DNA from 4 places in the Uliginosibacterium sp. H1 genome. Region 3 is predicted to be linked to each of the others. Evidence: predicted binding sites of a transcription regulator. Region 3 holds the regulator's gene; each other region holds the start of a gene.
The links. Region 3 encodes FliA, which starts transcription of late flagellar genes. Its sites were predicted from a motif close to CTAAAGTTNNNNNNNNNNNNGCCGNTA; they were not measured.
Positions count from the first base shown of each region.

Region 1: VVD47_RS18285 (VCBS repeat-containing protein) is a predicted target of FliA. The motif match lies at 2,092-2,118, and genes of this name have one in related genera.
Region 2: VVD47_RS00430 (flagellin N-terminal helical domain-containing protein) is a predicted target of FliA. The motif match lies at 2,499-2,525, and genes of this name have one in related genera.
Region 4: VVD47_RS03165 (chemotaxis protein) is a predicted target of FliA. The motif match lies at 1,182-1,208, and genes of this name have one in related genera.

Region 1 is NZ_JAYXHR010000003.1:357,152-361,391, forward strand. Features, by position in the region: gene VVD47_RS18280 (serine/threonine-protein kinase) at 1-841, shown strand, start outside; gene VVD47_RS18285 (VCBS repeat-containing protein) at 1,032-2,045, opposite strand; gene VVD47_RS18290 (AP2 domain-containing protein) at 2,333-2,812, shown strand; gene VVD47_RS18295 (hypothetical protein) at 2,924-4,240, opposite strand, start outside.
Region 2 is NZ_JAYXHR010000001.1:93,535-97,774, forward strand. Features, by position in the region: gene VVD47_RS00420 (flagellin N-terminal helical domain-containing protein) at 1-642, opposite strand, end outside; gene VVD47_RS00425 (flagellin N-terminal helical domain-containing protein) at 675-1,505, opposite strand; gene VVD47_RS00430 (flagellin N-terminal helical domain-containing protein) at 1,542-2,366, opposite strand; gene VVD47_RS00435 (motility associated factor glycosyltransferase family protein) at 2,807-4,240, shown strand, end outside.
Region 3 is NZ_JAYXHR010000001.1:423,264-427,503, forward strand. Features, by position in the region: gene flhF (flagellar biosynthesis protein FlhF) at 1-618, shown strand, start outside; gene VVD47_RS01945 (MinD/ParA family ATP-binding protein) at 615-1,403, shown strand; gene VVD47_RS01950 (RNA polymerase sigma factor FliA) at 1,513-2,271, shown strand; gene VVD47_RS01955 (flagellar motor protein) at 2,302-3,042, shown strand; gene VVD47_RS01960 (class I SAM-dependent methyltransferase) at 3,083-3,817, shown strand; gene leuA (2-isopropylmalate synthase) at 3,905-4,240, opposite strand, start outside.
Region 4 is NZ_JAYXHR010000001.1:688,829-693,068, reverse strand. Features, by position in the region: gene VVD47_RS03175 (protein-glutamate methylesterase/protein-glutamine glutaminase) at 1-366, shown strand, start outside; gene VVD47_RS03170 (STAS domain-containing protein) at 457-762, shown strand; gene VVD47_RS03165 (chemotaxis protein) at 1,271-2,230, shown strand; gene VVD47_RS03160 (chemotaxis protein) at 2,268-3,203, shown strand; gene cheY (chemotaxis response regulator CheY) at 3,228-3,623, shown strand; gene cheZ (protein phosphatase CheZ) at 3,649-4,240, shown strand, end outside.

The sequences.
Region 1 (4,240 bases), on a different contig from region 3:
CATCATGGGGGTGGGCTCGCCGGCCTACATGTCGCCCGAGCAGATCAAGAGCTACCCGCTCAACCAGAAGACCGACCTGTATTCGCTGGGCGTGGTGCTGTTCCACATGCTGACCGGGCGCCTGCCGTTCCGCGCCAAGAACCCGGCGCAGCTGGTGTACAAGATCATCAACACCGACCCGCCGTCGGCCTCGCAGCTGAACCCGGACGTGCCGGAAGCGATGGACGTGGTGATCCGCAAGGCGCTGGAAAAGGACCTCTACTCCCGCTACAAGAACGGCGCCGAGTTCGCCAAGGACATCACCTCGGTCCAGTTCAAGATCTATGACGAGAACGAGCGCGTGCCCGACAGCTCGCGCTTCGGCCAGATCCGCAAGCTGCAGTTCTTCACCGAGTTCGAGGACATCGAGATCTGGGAAGTGGTGCGCTTCTCGCAGTGGCGCGTCGTCGAGCCGCTGACCCAGCTGGTGAAGGAGGGCGGTACCGACCAGCGCTTCGGCATCATCCTGGAGGGCCAGGTCGAGGTGTCCATCGGTGGCCGGCAGGTGGTCATCCTGGGTCCGGGCGACACCTTCGGCGAGTCGGCCTACATGGACCAGGTGGACCACAAACAGCACGCCACCGTGGTGAGCCTGAGCCCGGTGCGTTACCTGGAAGTTTCGCCCGCGGCGCTGGCGCTGGCTTCGGAAGAATGCTCGGAGCACTTCCAGAAGCGGCTGGTGACCTCACTGGTCCGGCGGCTGGCGCAAACCGAAACCGCCTTGTCCAAGGGCGGGGCGACGGCGGCGAGGGCGGCGAACATCACCGCGTTCGGCATGGAACTCCAACTCCTCGACTCCTGAGCTTTGCGCGCAAATCTACTGCGCGAACCGATCTTGGAACTCCGGTGCTCAACGTACTGTTCGTACGTCTCCGCTCCTCGTTCCAACCTCGGCCCGCTCGCTACGATTTTCGCGCCAATCTGAGCTCAAGCGTGTTGAGTTGTGGGCTTCTTCGTAGGGTGGGTTCGCGAAGCAACCCACCACTGTCCCGCTACACCACCAGATCGATCTGCTGCACTGTGCCCACGCTGCCGTCTTCGTTTAGGAAGACGCCGGTGGTGCGCACTTCGCCGGCGATGGCGCCGTTGCTGTCCTTCAGCGTGAAGGGCGTGGCGCGGCGGTCCAGCGCGATGGCGCCGACGCCGGCCTCGGCGAGTGACACCATCTGCTCGCCGGCGCGCCACAGGCGCAACTGCGTAAAGGCGGCGTCGCTCTCGTCGATCCAGCCGTTGCCATCGTCATCCAGCGCTGCCAGGTCGGCGAAGCCGTCGCCGCTCAGGGCGCCGAACAGTTCGCGGCCGTTGTCCACCTGGCCGTTGGCGTTGCGGTCCAGCGCCAGGAAGGCGCTGCCGCTGCCGAGGCGCGCGATGGAGTCGGTTTCGCCATCGGCGTCGAGGTCGAAGTCGAAACGGCCGGCTTCCAGGCGCACCCGGTCGCTGGTCAGGTTCAGTACCAGCGGGTCTTTCTTGCGGGGCGTGCCGATCTCCACCGAGATGCTGCTTTCCTCGCGTTCGTAACGGGCCATCTCCAGGTCGAGCGCGAAGTCGATACGGCGACCGTCGGCCGTCGTCACCTGGCCGCGCGCGCTGTAGCTGGCGATCTCCGCCTCCTCGCGCACCTCGTGGTAGTCGTAGCGCACGGTGATCTCCGCTGCGGGCGGGCGCGCACGCTCAGCCGGTGCGGGGGCGTCTGCCTTGCCGGAGACGCTGGTCTCCACGGCCTTGCCGGCCTCCTCGGGTGATTCGCCGTAGAACCGGACCTTGCGGCCGGTCAGTGCCTCGACGATGCGGATCAGCATCTCCAGGCGTGGGTCCATGGTCTCGCCGGATTCGTCGGTGGCGCCCACGGCCGAACTGCCACTGGCGCTCAGGGCGGCGTCCGACAGGCGCACCTGTTCTGCCGGTTCGGGCAGGCGGACTTCGATTTCCAGCGCTTCCCGCTGCTGGCGGCGCTGGTATTGCAAGGCACTGCTGGCAGTCTGCAGCGCCGATTCGGTGATCTTCATGCGTTTCTCCTGCTGACCTTCGTGGAAGCCAAGGTCTTGCAGGCAATACCGTCCGGATTGCCGGAAGCTTGAGCGCCAGACGGGGGGACGGCCCCTTGCAAGGCAGGCCGGATGAGGGGTGGCCCCTATGCCGAAAGGTGCATGCCGCCCGACCGCCTTTGGTACGAAGCCTAAAGTTTTGTGAATTCCGGTCGAAAACTGCTCTATCGCCGCCCTCAACCTAATGTCGCAGGAGGACTGTCGTGAGCCGAGGCAGTGTTTATGGAATCAGCCGAGTAGACAATGAAGTGAGCCGCACCCACGGGTGGCTGGTCACGATTCAGCGTCGCGGGGTGATTCACCGGAAGCATTTTTCCGACGGGGTTTACGGAGGCAAGCAGAAGTCGTTCGTCGCGGCCAAGTCCTTCCGTGACGAGATCATCAACAAGAATCCGCCCTTCTCGATGCGCGAGTACTCGAACATCGTGAAGAAGAACAACCGTTCCGGCGTGGTGGGCGTGTGCCGCTACTGCGCATCGGAAACCCGTGACCTGCCCGAGGACAAGCAACGCTGGTTCTGGGTGGCCTCCTGGCCGCTGCCGGATGGCCGTCGCAAGCGCGTCAAGTTCTCCGTGAAGAAGTACGGTGAGGACGGCGCCTTCAAGATGGCACTGAAGGCCCGCAAGGACGCGTTGAAGGAACTGGATGGCGAGTTCGACCCGGGGGCCGTGCGCCGCAAGCCGGCCCGCCGCACGCGCGCTACCGCAGGACGCAGCGCGCACGCCTGAGGCGTTTCATGGATGTCCCGGAAAGGGTGGCCTCGGCCACCCTTTCCTGTTTTCGGGGCATGCGTTTCGCGCGGGCTGCTGTCGTGCAGGCCGGCAGCATGATGGAGCCGCCTACTGCACGACTACGCTGTAGGTCACGGTGCCGAACAGCCCTGGCGACAAGCTGCCGGTCAGCGTCCAGTTCACCGCACCACGGGCACCGACGGCAGGCTGGGCCGTCACCTGGCAATTGCTGATGCCGCTGGGCACCGTGCCGCAACTGGCCGCCGCGAAGACGGTGTAGGCGGGGGTGGCGTCGTACAGCTTCAGGTTGCCCAGCACGCCGGAGCTGCGGTTCTCGTAGCGGATCACATACACCAGTGTTTCACCGGGCTGCGCCGTGGCCTTGTCGACGCTCTTGATCAGCACCAGTCCGGCGTCGCTGGCATTGCCGACGAAGGTCAGGTCCTGGCGGCTGCCGCTCCAGCTCAGCGCGCTGTTGGCATAGCTGAAGCTGGCGGCCAGGGTCTGGGCGTACTGCGCGTTGTAGGGCGCGTTGGTCGGCGCCGTGGCCCGCACGATGAAGCACAGGCGCTGGTCGGCCACCACCGCGATGGGGGCACTGACCTGCGGTTCGCCGGCGTCCAGCGTGGCGTTGCAATTGCTGTCGCGGAACAGCACGCCCGTCCAGCTGCCCGCCGGGGTTGCCGTGCCAGTCAGGTTCAGGCTCACCTGGCCGGCGGAACCCGCGATGAAGTCATGCGGGTGGGAGGCCACCGCGCCGGGCAGGATGGTCTGCTGGTTGTCCTCGTTGAAGACGTTCGCCGGCACATCGGCAAACAGCACGCCGCTGTACAGGCTGCCCACGCTGTGGGTGAAGCTCAGCGTGTCCTGCGCAATCGCATAGCTGCCGCCCGTGTTGCCCGCCGAACCACCCACCGAGGTGTAGGAGGGCAGGTTGGTCTCCACGATCTTCACCACGCCGGCGCCAGCGCTGGCCGGAATCCACAGGGTGAAGCTGCCGCCGGCATCGCTGGTGCTGCTGTCATGCGTCGTCGTGCCCGCGTTGTCGGTCGCGCGCAGGGCCACCCCGGCAAGCAGGCTTTCGCCGGCCTCGCGCACGCCGTTGTTGGCGGTGCCGCCACCGCTGCCGTTGTCCTTGAACACCGTGCCGCTGAGCCGGCTGCCGTTGAACAGGCCGAAGTTCTGGACCGGCAGGTCGGCCGCCCCCAGGGTGACGCCGCGGATGCCGGTCGGTGCCTCGGTGCCCAGCCAGCCGGCCGGGTTGCCCGGCGTCACGTCTGCCAGCGTGGCGTTGGTGTCGAGCACCACGTTGTAGCTGCCCATGACGACGGTCGCGAAGCTGTAGAGCCCGCTGCCGGCATCCACGCTCACCGCCTCCAGCGCCGGGCCGGAGGGTGAGGCGGCGGGGACAAGCTTGGCCCACAG
Region 2 (4,240 bases), 330 kb from region 3:
CAGCGCAGCACCGAAGCCGGCGCGCGTGGTGGTGATCGAGTTGATCGCCGAATCCAGATTGGTGATCGCAGCCAGTGCGTTGGACGCCGTGGAACCGCCGACGTTGATCAGGGTGGAGTCCACCGACAGGCCGGCGGTGCCGGCCGTCAGGGTCTTGGTGTCGATCGTGATCTGGTCGTTGGACGTCGTGCCCGCCCCCACCTGGAAGGTGAAGGTGGAGCTGCCATTGGTCAGGTTGATGTTATTGAACTTCGTGGCTTGCGCCAGTCGTTCGATTTCACTGCCCAGGGCGGCAAATTCCACCTGCAGGTTGGCCCGGTCACCACTGTTCAGCGTGCCGTTGGCAGACTGGACGGCCAGCTCACGCATGCGCTGGATGTTGTCCGAGATCTGCGCGGCGCCGCCGTCGGCCACCTGCATCAGCGAGATCGCATCGTTGGCGTTGCGGATCGCGACGTTGAAGCCGCGAACCTGTGCCTGGATGCGTTCCGCCACGGCCAGGCCGGCGGCGTCGTCCTTGGCGCTGTTGATGCGCAGGCCGGAGGACAGCCGTTGCAGCGAGGTCGACAGCGAGTTCTGGGTGCTGTTGAGCGAACGTTGCGAGTTCAGCGACGACACATTGGTGTTGATGGTCATTGCCATGTTTATCTACTCCTGGTTGCCTGTCCGGTGGCTTAGCGCAGCAGCGACAGCACTTGCTGCGGCAGGGCGTTGGCCTGGGCCAGCATCGCCGTACCGGCCTGTTGCAGGATCTGCACGCGGCTCAGGTTGGCGGTTTCCGTCGCGAAGTCGGCATCCACGATGCGACCACGTGCGGCCGACTGGTTCTCCACCGCGATCTGCAGCGAGGAGGTGACGGCGTTGGCGCGGTTCAGCGCGGCACCGTAACCGGCGCGGGTCGTGGTGATGGTGGTGATCGCCGTGTCCAGGGTGGTGATCGCGGCCAGCGCGGTCGATGCCATGGTCACGTCGATCGACACGCTGCCGATGGTCAGGATCGAGGCACGCATGTCCGAGGTCGACACGCTGATCTGGTCATTGGACGTGGTACCCGCGCCCACCTGGAAGGTGAAGGTCGTGGCGGCCGAGTTGGTCAGCGCGATGTTGTTGAACTTGGTGGCTTGTGCCAGACGGTCGACTTCGGCGCCCAGGGCGGCGAACTCCACCTGCAGGTTGGCGCGGTCACCGCTGTTCAGCGTGCCGTTGGAGGCCTGCACGGCCAGCTCACGCATACGCTGCACGTTGTCGGAGATCTGCGCGGCGCCACCGTCGGCCACCTGCATCAGCGAGATGGCGTCGTTGGCGTTGCGGATGGCGACGTTGAAGCCGTTCACCTGCGCCTTGATGCGTTCCGCGACGGCCAAGCCGGCGGCGTCGTCCTTGGCGCTGTTGATGCGCAGGCCGGAGGACAGGCGTTGCAGGGACGTCGCCAGCGAGTTCTGGCTGCTGTTCAGCGAACGTTGCGAGTTCAGCGACGAGATGTTGGTGTTGATGGTCATTGCCATGATGCGTTTCCTTTATCTTTTGTCCGTAACCGGGGCTTAGCGCAGCAGCGACAGCACTTGCTGCGGCAGGGCGTTGGCCTGGGCCAGCATCGCCGTACCGGCCTGTTGCAGGATCTGCACGCGGCTCAGGTTGGCGGTTTCCGTCGCGAAGTCGGCATCCACGATGCGACCACGTGCGGCCGACTGGTTCTCCACTGCGATCTGCAGCGAGGAGGTGACGGCGTTGGCGCGGTTCAGCGCGGCACCGAAGCCGGCGCGGGTGGTCGTGATGCTGTTGATCGCGGAGTCCAGCGCGGTGATCGCGGTCAGCGCGGCGGCGGCGTCCGAGACGCTGATCGTCGTACCGATACCCAGCGTGGAGCCACGCACGTCGGCGACGGACACGGTGATCTGGTCGTTCGTCGTGGTGCCGGCGCCCACCTGGAAGGTGAAGGTCGTCGAGGCGTTGGACACGGCGATGTTGTTGAACTTGGTCGCTTCACCCAGGCGGCTGATTTCAGACGACAGGGCGGCGAATTCCACTTGCAGGTTGGCGCGGTCGCCGCTGTTCAGGGTGCCGTTGGCGGCCTGCACGGCCAGCTCACGCATCCGCTGGATGTTGTCGGACACCTGGGAGGCGCCACCGTCGGCCACCTGCATCAGCGAGATGGCGTCGTTGGCGTTGCGGATCGCGACGTTGAAGCCGTTCACCTGTGCCTTGATGCGTTCTGCGACGGCGAGGCCGGCGGCGTCATCCTTGGCACTGTTGATGCGCAGGCCGGAGGACAGGCGTTCCAGCGAGGTAGAGAGCGAGTTCTGGGTACCGTTAAGTGCGCGCTGGGAATTCAGCGAGGACACATTGGTGTTGATGGTCATAGCCATGATGCATTTCCTTTATGGTTGCGTTTCCCACTTCGGTCTGGCTGCTTCATCGCCTTGCGACGCTCTTGCCTGTTCCGTTGGCTCGTGGGCGGCTGGTCATTCGTGCCAGCCAGTCCCTAGCCATGAGCCAAATAACGACGGAAAAGCCCCTCACTTCAGGGTTACGCTGGCCTTCAGGCAGAGATATTTTTTTCATGCGTCAGAGGGCTGCCCGCAAAGCAAGCAATGGCGCGGGTTTCCGGGTGGCCTGCCTTGCTGTAAATAGGCCCCTGACGGCTCAAGTTTCAAGAAACGGTCGCCGATAACACGGTTAAGCCCGGATTGCGTCCGTGCCCCGCATGTCGGTCAAATACGTGAAAAGAATCGTGTCTGCGCGCCCGCGCTGGCATGACCCCATGCACCCAGATGCCAGCGCAGCGTTGGTATAGATCGGGAAGACGATGACGCAGACACCCCCTCAGCAGCCGGCACCCGGCGGTATCGAGGAAGGCTGGACCACCCTCCAGGAGGCCTACATCCAGAAGCTGATGGCCACTTACCAGGCCAATCTCTTCTTCCTCCAGAAGAACTTCCCCCGCGTCTTCGAGAAGATCATGGGCCGGGAGCTGCCCGCTCCCTTCACCGTCGGCCCGAATGCCGAGATGACCATCTACTCCGGCCGCCACCACGGTGACGCCAAGGATCACGTGGAGCTGGGCAAGATCCTCATGTCGGTCTTCGACAACCCGAAGACCCGCCCGCGCATCGTCGTGGACACCGCTTACCTGAACGACCTGTACAACGTCGCGCCCCACCAGGACATCCCGTACTTCCATACCTATATAGAGAAGGAATACCGCACCGAACTGGTCCAGACCTTCATGGACATGACGGCGGGTGAAGGCGAGCGCCTCACCCTGGCGGATTTCGGCGACAAGAAGCTGCCCATCGCCATCGTGTTCGGCAGCGGCTACGGCTGGCACCTCGACCGCCTGGTGGACGACTACGAGATGCGCCACCTGTTCATCGTCGACACCGACATCGCGCGGCTCAACCTGTCGCTGTACCTGGTGGACTACGTGCTGCTGGCGCAGCGCTTCGCGCGCACCGGTTTCCACTTCTCGATGGCCTGCGACGAAGATCCCGACATCCTGGCCGACCAGTTGCGCCACGTCATCTACAACAACTGGCCGCCGTACTACGTCCAGGGCGCCGGCCTGTTCTTCAACGACTACGACTCGGAGAAGGTCCGCACCCTGTGGGGCACGCTGCAGCGCGACCTGTGGACGCTGTACCGCGGCTGGGGCTTCCTGGACGACGAGATTGTCGGCCTGAAGCAGGCCGTGGAAAACGGCGTCGACCACCCGCCGGCCTTCACGCGCGCGCCGCTGGACATGCCGCAGGATTCGGTGGCCGTGGTCATCGGTGCCGGGCCGTCGCTCGACACCCTGGTCCCGCTGCTCAAGGCCAACCGCGAGCGCATGGTGGTGTTCAGCTGCGGCAGTGCCGTCACCGCCCTGGCGCGCGAAGGCATCAAGCCGGACTTCCACGTCGAGATCGAACGCACCCTGCTGACCTGCCGCTTCCTGGAAGACCCGGTCACCAAGGCCTTCATCGCCGACGTGCCGATCATCGCGCTGACCATCATGCACCCCGACGTCTTCGAGCTGACCACCACGCCGCTGGTGTTCTTCAAGGAAACCGACCTCGGCACGGCGGTGGGCGATTTCTTCAACGAGTATCCGCACTTCCGCAGCGGCCCGACCTGCACCAACGGCGGCGTCGGCCTCGCGCTCAAGCTGGGTTTCAGCAAGATCTTCCTGGCCGGGGTGGACTTCGGCTTCCGCGACGAGAAGCGCCACCACGCCAAGTCGTCCATCTACTACGACGAGGAA
Region 3 (4,240 bases):
GCGCGCTGCGTGATGCGCCACGGCGCGGACAAGCTGGCGCTGATCACCACCGACGGCTACCGGATCGGCGCGCATGAACAACTGCGCATCTACGGTCGCATCCTCGGCGTGCAGGTGCATGTCGTGCGTGACGCGGCCGACCTGCGCCAGACGCTGCAATCCCTGCGCGACAAGCACATCGTGCTGATCGACACCATCGGCGTCGGTCAGCGGGACAAGATGGTCGACGACCAGGCGGCGATGCTGCGCTCCGCCGGTTGCGTGCGCCGCCTGTTGCTGCTGAACGCTGCGGCCAGTGGCGAGACGCTGGACGATGTCCTGCGCGCCTACGAAGGGCCGGACCTGGCCGGCTGCATCCTCAGCAAGGTGGACGAGGCGGTGTCGCTGGCACCCGTGATCGACGTCGCCGCCCGCCACGAGCTGGATGTCTTCTACGTCGCCAACGGACAGCGCGTGCCGGAAGATCTGCACCTGCCCAACCGCACCTACCTGATCCATCGCGCGCTGCGCGAGATCCCGGCCGATTCGCCCTACAAGCTCGACGACGCCGCAGCCGCGATGTTGATGGCCAGCCGCAACCGTCGTCAGGGTGACCGGCAGCAACGGGGGGCTGCATGAGGATTGCGAGCGAGGACCAGGCCGCTGGCCTGCGCAGGCTGTTCAACCATCGTCCGCCCGAGGTGCTGGGGGCGCTGGCCTGTGGCCACGGGGCAACTGCATGGCTTGCACGACAGCTGCATGCAAGGTCCGCCGAAGGCGTGCGCACGCTGGTGCTGGACGAATCCCCGGCTGCCGGCAACCTGTGCGAGGCACTCGGGGCATCGACACGCTTCGACCTGCTGCAGGCGGCAGAAGGGCACGTTGCCGGCGAATCTTGCCGGGTGGCAATCCATCCCGGACTGAGCGTGCTGTCGGTGGCACGGTTGTCGCAGCATCTGGCGGACCGCGTGCTGCGCCAGCGCACGCAGGCGCTGCTCGCCGAGTTTCAGCATGACTGCGATGAATGGCTGATCCACGCGCGTCCGCACGATGTTCTCGGCGTATCGCCACTGATTGCCGCCGCGCCCCGGCTATTGCTTGTGGTTGACCCGAATGCACGGGCCTATACCGAAGCTTATGCTGCGCTAAAGAGATGTGTGGCCTGCGCCGATAGCCTGTCCGTCGGGCTGGCTCTCTCTGCAGCGCCGACGCCGGAGACCCAGGCACTGACCGCCAACCTGCGCTCGGTGGCATGGCGCCTGCTAGGCATTGACGTGCAGACGGTGACCAGTCTGGCCGGTGCCATGCAACTGCCGCCGGGTTCCGGGGAACAAGAAGGGTTCACGCAACGTCTGCAGAGACAGACGATGACGCCGCAGGCCTTGGCGTCAAACCGCGGACGGATGATGGCAAACAGCCGATAAGACGGCTTTGCCGGGTGTTTTTCCGCACAGCAAGCAATGCAGGGGCGACCCACAATGGCACTCACAAGCTTTGTGGCACGGGTCGACCTGATAAATGAGAGAGAGCGCCATGTACAACGCGGCCGGAACGCTCGACAAAGACCAGTTGGTGACGCGGTATGCGCCACTGGTGAAGCGCATTGCCTACCATCTGATGGCCAAGCTGCCCGCCAGCGTGCAGGTCGAGGACATCATCCAGAACGGCATGATGGGTCTGCTGGACGCCATCGGCCGCTATGAGGAAGGCCTGGGCGCGCAGTTCGAAACCTACGCAGTGCAGCGTATCCGCGGCGCCATGCTCGACGGCCTGCGCGAGAACGACTGGCTGCCGCGCAGCCTGCGTCGCGAGATGCGACGCATCGAAACCGCGGTGCACAGCCTGGAGCAACTGCACGGCCGCCAGCCTACCGAGCGGGAACTGGCGGAGAGCCTGGGCATGAACCTGCCGGATTACCAGAAGATGCTGCAGGAGGCCCGCGGCTACCAGCTGGTCTACTTCGAAGACTTCAGCGATGAGGAAGAGGACGATTTCCTCGAACGGCATATCGTCGGCGAAGCGGCCGATCCGCTGTCCCTGCTGGAAGACCATGATATGCGCACCGCACTGGTCAATGCCATCGAAGACCTGCCGGAGCGGGAGAAGATGGTGATGGGCCTGTACTACGAGGAAGACCTCAACCTGCGCGAGATCGGCGAAGTGCTCGGCGTCTCCGAGTCCCGCGTCTGCCAGTTGCATAGCCAGGCAATTGCGCGCCTGCGCTCGCGTATCTCCAATGCCCGTCCGAATGACGGCAACAAGCGTGGCCGCAAGGCGGCCACCGCGAACTGACGGCCCGTTCCGCGAGGGGAGAGCGCACGGGTGGATTTCATTTCGATAGCGGGTCTGTTGCTGGGCGTGCTGGCCATCCTGGTCGGCATGCTGCTGGAGGGCGGCCACCTTGGCTCGCTGATCCAGCCGACGGCATTCCTGATCGTCATTGGTGGCACGACCGGCGCCGTCATGCTGCAAAGCCCGTGGAAGACCTTCCGTACCGGCGTGCGCATGTCGAGCTGGGTCTTCAAGCCGCCGGCACAACCGCTGGCCACCCTCATTGCGGACATCGTCAGCTGGAGTGCCACCGCCCGCAAGGAAGGCTTGCTGGCGCTGGAAAACAAGATTCCCCGGATGAACGATCCGTTCCTGCAGAAAGGCCTGCAACTGCTGGTCGACGGCGTGGAGCCGGAGCGTCTGCGTGACGTGATGGAAGTCGAGATCGGCGCGTGGGAAAAGGAAATGAAATCCGCCGCGAAGATCTGGGAAGCGGCGGGTGGCTACTCTCCGACCATCGGCATCATCGGCGCCGTGATGGGCCTCATCCACGTGATGGAGAATCTTTCCGACCCCAGCAAGCTGGGAGCTGGCATCGCTGTCGCGTTCGTGGCGACCATCTATGGCGTGGGGGCCGCCAACCTGGTCTTCCTGCCGATGGCCAAGAAGCTGCAGTCGGTGATCGGCAGCCTGGTTGCACAGCGCGAGATGCTGGTCGATGGCCTGGTCGGCATCGGCCATGGCGACAATCCGCGCATCATCGAAGCACGGTTACAGGGCTATATCGTCTGAGCGCTCCTCAGCGCATGCCGGGGCTTGCTATCCTCGCGGCATGAACACCCCGATCAGCCCGGCGGATGCGGCCGCCTTCAACGATCCGCACGTTCCCGAAACAGCCTTTGGCAAGTGGTTCCTGCGCACGCCCACATGGACGGTGCATGTGCTGGAACGTGCGTTCAAGGATCTGGAACGCCTGATCCCCGACCGCAAACCGAGCTATGGTGTGGTTGCCGACGTCGGTTGTGGCTACGGCCGTTCGCTGGCCAAGCTGCACGAGCGTTTTGCGCCGAAGCGACTGATCGGCATGGACATCGACCCGGAGATGATCGAGGCCGCGGGTCGCGAAGTCGCGGCGGCCGGCGTCGACGCAGAGTTCGTGCGTTGCTCCAGCTCGCGCATCCTGCTGCCGGACGACTCGGTCGACGTGTTGTTCTGCCACCAGACTTTCCACCACCTGATCGATCAGGACGCCGCGATCCGCGAGTTCTTCCGCGTGCTGAAACCCGGTGGCATGCTGTTGTTCGCCGAGTCGACGAAGCGCTACATCCATTCCTGGATGATCCGCCTGCTGTTCCGTCATCCGATGGAGGTGCAGAAGACCGCGGAGGAATATCTGGCGATGGTGCGTCAGGCGGGCTTCGACGTGCCGGACGAGCGCGTGTCCTATCCCTTCCTGTGGTGGAGCAGGGAAGACCTGGGGATTCTCGAAAGGGTGTTCCGCATCCAGCCGCCGGCTAGGCGTGAAGAAACGCTGATCAACCTGGTGGCGATCAAACCGACGGCCTGAGCACCAGGACAACGAGGTTGCACAGAAAGAAAGAGAAACGCCGGGGAATTCCCGGCGTTTCTCTTTCCGTGTGGCACTGCTTGCTGGTTATTTCACCAAGGCCTGCTTCGCAGCTGCCGCCCGCACCGTCGCGCGGTTGCACGCCGAGATCAGTGCGCGCAACGAGGCTTCGACGATGCTGGTGGATGCGCCAGCACCGTAGACCGTGCTGGCGAAATGTTCGCCGGACAGCTCCACGAAGGCGATCGCGCGTGCGTCCGCACCGCGGCCCAGCGAGTGCTCCTCGAAACTGTGGATGCTGACGCCCTGGATGCCGAGCGCGGCCAGCGCTGCGTCCAGCGGGCCATTGCCTTCACCGCGAAGACGCCTGGGCGAACCGTCCTGCATGACATCCAGCTCGATGACATGACGCTCGCGCGATTC
Region 4 (4,240 bases), 270 kb from region 3:
GGGCATTCCCACTTGCGCCTGCGCCGCACAGCGGCCGGGGCGGTATGCGAGTTGTCGCGCGACGAACCGGTCAACCGTCACCGTCCCTCGGTGGACGTGCTCTTCGAATCTGCTGCGCGCTGGAGTGGCAGCCAGGCCTTGGGGGTAATCCTTACTGGCATGGGAAAGGACGGCGCTCGCGGTATGCTCGCCATGCGTCAGGCCGGGGCATGGAACATTGCGCAGGACGAGGAAAGCTGTGTAGTCTGGGGCATGCCGCGGGAGGCGGCATTGATTGGTGCAGCGCAGGAGGTCGCCGCCCTGCGGGATATCCCCACCCGTCTGCTTGCCCGCCTCAAGGGGGAAGGGCGCGGGAGCAACATGTAAAATGCTGGCTCGGGCAGGGCGCAACTCAAGAGTTGGCGCCATCTGACGATAGAATCGCATAATAGCTACAAGAACACTGGAGTCGCACCTATGGAAGCAAACGTGACGGTCAACGATGGGCAGGCAACCTTGCACCTGTCGGGCCGCTTCGATTTCAAGGCGCATCGTGAATTCCGCGAGGCCGTCGAAAAGCTGCTGTCCCAATCGCCGGGCCGTTCAGTCAGCGTCGATCTGGCCAGTGTTTCCTACCTCGACAGTTCAGCGCTCGGCATGCTGCTGATGCTGCGCGACAAGGCCAAGGCTGCCAGCCGCGAAGTCCATCTCACTGGCGTCAAGGGCAATGTCCGTCAGGTTCTGGACATCGCCAACTTCTCCAAGCTGTTCACGATCAACTGATCGCGGACGTGCTGCGCAACATGCGAAGGCCGGGCTTGTCCCGGCCTTCTGCTTTTCCGGCGGCCCCTTCCCGGCCGTCGTCGCCGTTCCCCAAGTGTTCCGCTGGATATCCCGCGCGGCATCGACGCGGTATCCACATGGTCTCCATCCTCCTGCCCGACGGCCTGCTGGGTATTTCCCCTCATGCATGACGGGGCCCGCGCCCTAAAGTAGCTGGTCGCCCGGACCGATATCCGGGCTGAGAGCAGCTTGTCTGGCAGGAAGCCGGCATTGATGGCGAGCCGGTTCCGGTGCCGTCAAGCCGGCGAAAAAGCGGGGTGAAGTGTTGCACGATGTGTCGGCCCCCGTTCATGCGTGCAAAAGCTGCTGGATGCGGCTCTCCGGCTGGGTTTCAGGGATGACGCAGCGCAGCTTTACGACTTAAGTTTGCCTGAAAGGCGTCGTAAACCCTGTAGCAGTGGGGCACCTGCGCAGAGCAGGTGCAAAAACGAAACAACGGAGCACCCAAATGTCCGAATTGCTCAAGGCGGTTGATGCGCGAACCCGGTTGGCGGGAACCAACAAGCTGGAGATCCTGCTTTTCTCACTGGGCGTCGACGCACGTACCGGTCGCCGCGAGAGTTTCGGCATCAATGTGTTCAAGGTGCGTGAGGTGATGCGCACGCCCGCGATCACCGCCGCGCCGGACATGCAGGCTGGCGTCGAGGGCATGGTGTCGCTGCGCGGCCAGTTGGTGCCGGTGGTCGACCTTGCCAAGTACTGCGGCATCGACCGCGAAGGCAAGCGCGAGATCATGATCGTCACCGAGTACAACGGTCATACCCAGGGTTTCCTGGTCGAGGCGGTGGATACCATCCTGCGCCTGGACTGGTCGAACATGCGCGTGCCGCCAGACATGCTGACCAATCGCCTGGGCGGTATGGTCACCGCGGTGAGCGAGCTGGAAGACAGTCGACTCATCATGATGCTGGACGTCGAGAAGGTGCTCTCCGAGACCACCAAGTACGACGACGAATTCATGTTCCGCGACATCAAGCCGATCGGTCGCGACATGATGGTTTTCTACGCGGACGACTCATCGGTCGCCCGCAAGCAGATCGAACGCACGCTCAACGTGCTGGGCCTGCGCCACAGCGGCGCGATCAACGGGCGTATCGCCTGGGAAGAGCTCGACAAGATCGCCACCCATGCCGAGATGACCGGTCGCAAGGTGTGGGAGCTGGTGCACCTGATCCTCACCGATGTCGAGATGCCCGAGATGGATGGCTACATCCTCACCCGCAAGATCAAGTCCGACCCGCGCTTCGACGGCGTGCCGGTGCTGATGCACTCGTCGTTGTCGTCCATGTCCAACCAGACGCTGGGCAAGTCGGTGGGCGTGGATGGCTACGTGCCGAAGTTCGAGCCGCACAAGCTGTCGGACGCGATCCGCGCCATGCTGGCGCCGGAACAACTGGTTGCGGCCTGAGCGCCGCGCCGAGCATCAACCCAGGCGATCGAGAAACATGGATACGCAAAACTCCAACCTGCTTGAATCGATAGACGGCCGTACCCGGCTGGCGGGCTCCAATCGCATGGAGATCCTGCTGTTCAGCCTCGGTACCAGCGAGATTTTCGGCATCAACGTGTTCAAGGTGCGCGAAGTCTCCAAGACGCCCTTCATCACCAAGTCGCCGAACATGCCGCATGGCGTGGAGGGGCTGATTTCCCTGCGCGGCAACGTCATCCCGGTGCTGTCGCTGGCCAAGGTCATCGGCTTGGCGAAGCCGGGCGCCCCGCTGGGTGGTTCGATGATGGTGACCGAGTACAGCAAGCGCACGCTGGGCTTCCTGGTGAATGACGTCGATCGCATCATCCGCGTGGAGTGGAGCAAGGTCCGCCAGCCCGAGAACATGGCGGCGCAGAACTTCATTACCGCCATCACCGACCTGCCGGACGGCAAGCTGGTGTCGATCCTGGACGTCGAGACCATCATGGCGCAGACCTTCGGTGAGCCGGCGATCGGCAGCATCGAAGCGATCGACCAGGACGGCGAGCGCAACATCTTCTTCGTGGATGACTCCAGCGTCGCCCGCCGCAAGATTGCGGAAGTGCTCGACAAGCTCGGCATCCGCCACAAGCATGCCCTGAACGGCATGGAAGCCTGGACCCGCCTGGAAGGCCTGGCCACGCACGCACAACAACAGAAGCGGCGTCTCGCCGAAGAACTCGACCTGATCCTGGTCGATGCCGAGATGCCGGAAATGGACGGCTACGTACTCACTCGCCATATCAAGAGTGACAGCCGTTTCGACGGAATTCCCGTCGTGATGCATTCGTCCCTGTCATCGGAGGCGAATCGCTCGATGGGCAAATCGGTGGGCGTGGATGCCTATGTCGCGAAGTTCGATGCGGAAATTCTCGCCGATACGTTGCGCCCGTATCTCATGAAAGCAAAGTAAGCAAGGACAGAGCCGGAGAAAACCATGTCGGATCCCAAAATGAAATTCCTGGTTGTTGACGATTTTTCGACCATGCGCCGGATTGTCCGCAACCTGCTGAAGGAACTCGGATACACCAACGTCGACGAGGCGGAGGACGGTGTCGCAGCGATGCAGAAGCTGACCGCGGGCGGCTTCGATTTCGTCGTGACGGACTGGAACATGCCGAACATGACTGGCATCGAGCTGCTGCGCGCCATTCGCGCCAATGCGCAGCTCCAGCACCTGCCGGTGCTGATGATCACCGCCGAGGCGAAGAAGGAAAACATCATCGAGGCCGCGCAGGCAGGCGCCAGCGGCTACATCGTGAAGCCCTTCACCGCCGCGACCTTGTCCGAGAAGCTCGGCAAGATCTTCGAAAAAATGAAGGCAGCTGCCTGATCTGCGCCGACAAGGAGTCCACAACATGGCCAAGCGGCAAAAAGCAGACGAGTCCGGCGACAACGCCGAACTGCAGGCACTGTTCGACAACATTGCTGGTGAAGCAGGCAAGCCCAAGCTGGAAGTCGTAGCCGGCACCGACTCCGAGGAGTCGGGGGATTCGGACGACCTGCAGAACCTTTTCGATTCCGTATCCGCCGGTACCAGCCCTGCGGCACCGGCGGCGGCCGTTACTGCCACGGCGGCAGGGGAGATCGGCGATTCGCCCGAGCTCGAAGCCCTGTTCGACACGGTGGCTTCCGGCGGCGCGGCCCCTGCGGCGGCCCGCACGCCCGAACCCATCGTGGTTCACATTCCGCAGACCGCGGAAGAGCGTCAGGAGTCGGTGTTCAACAAGCTGGGCAACCTGACCCGCTTGCTGCACGACACGCTGTGCGAACTCGGCTACGACAAGAAGCTGGAAGAGACCGCGCAGAAGCTGCCGGATGCCCGCCAGCGCCTGACCTACATCTCGCAGATGACCGAGCAGGCGGCCAGCCGCGTGTTGAACGCGACCGACGTGGCCAAGCCGATCCAGGATCGCGTGGAAGAAGACGCCAGTGCCTTGTCCTCACGCT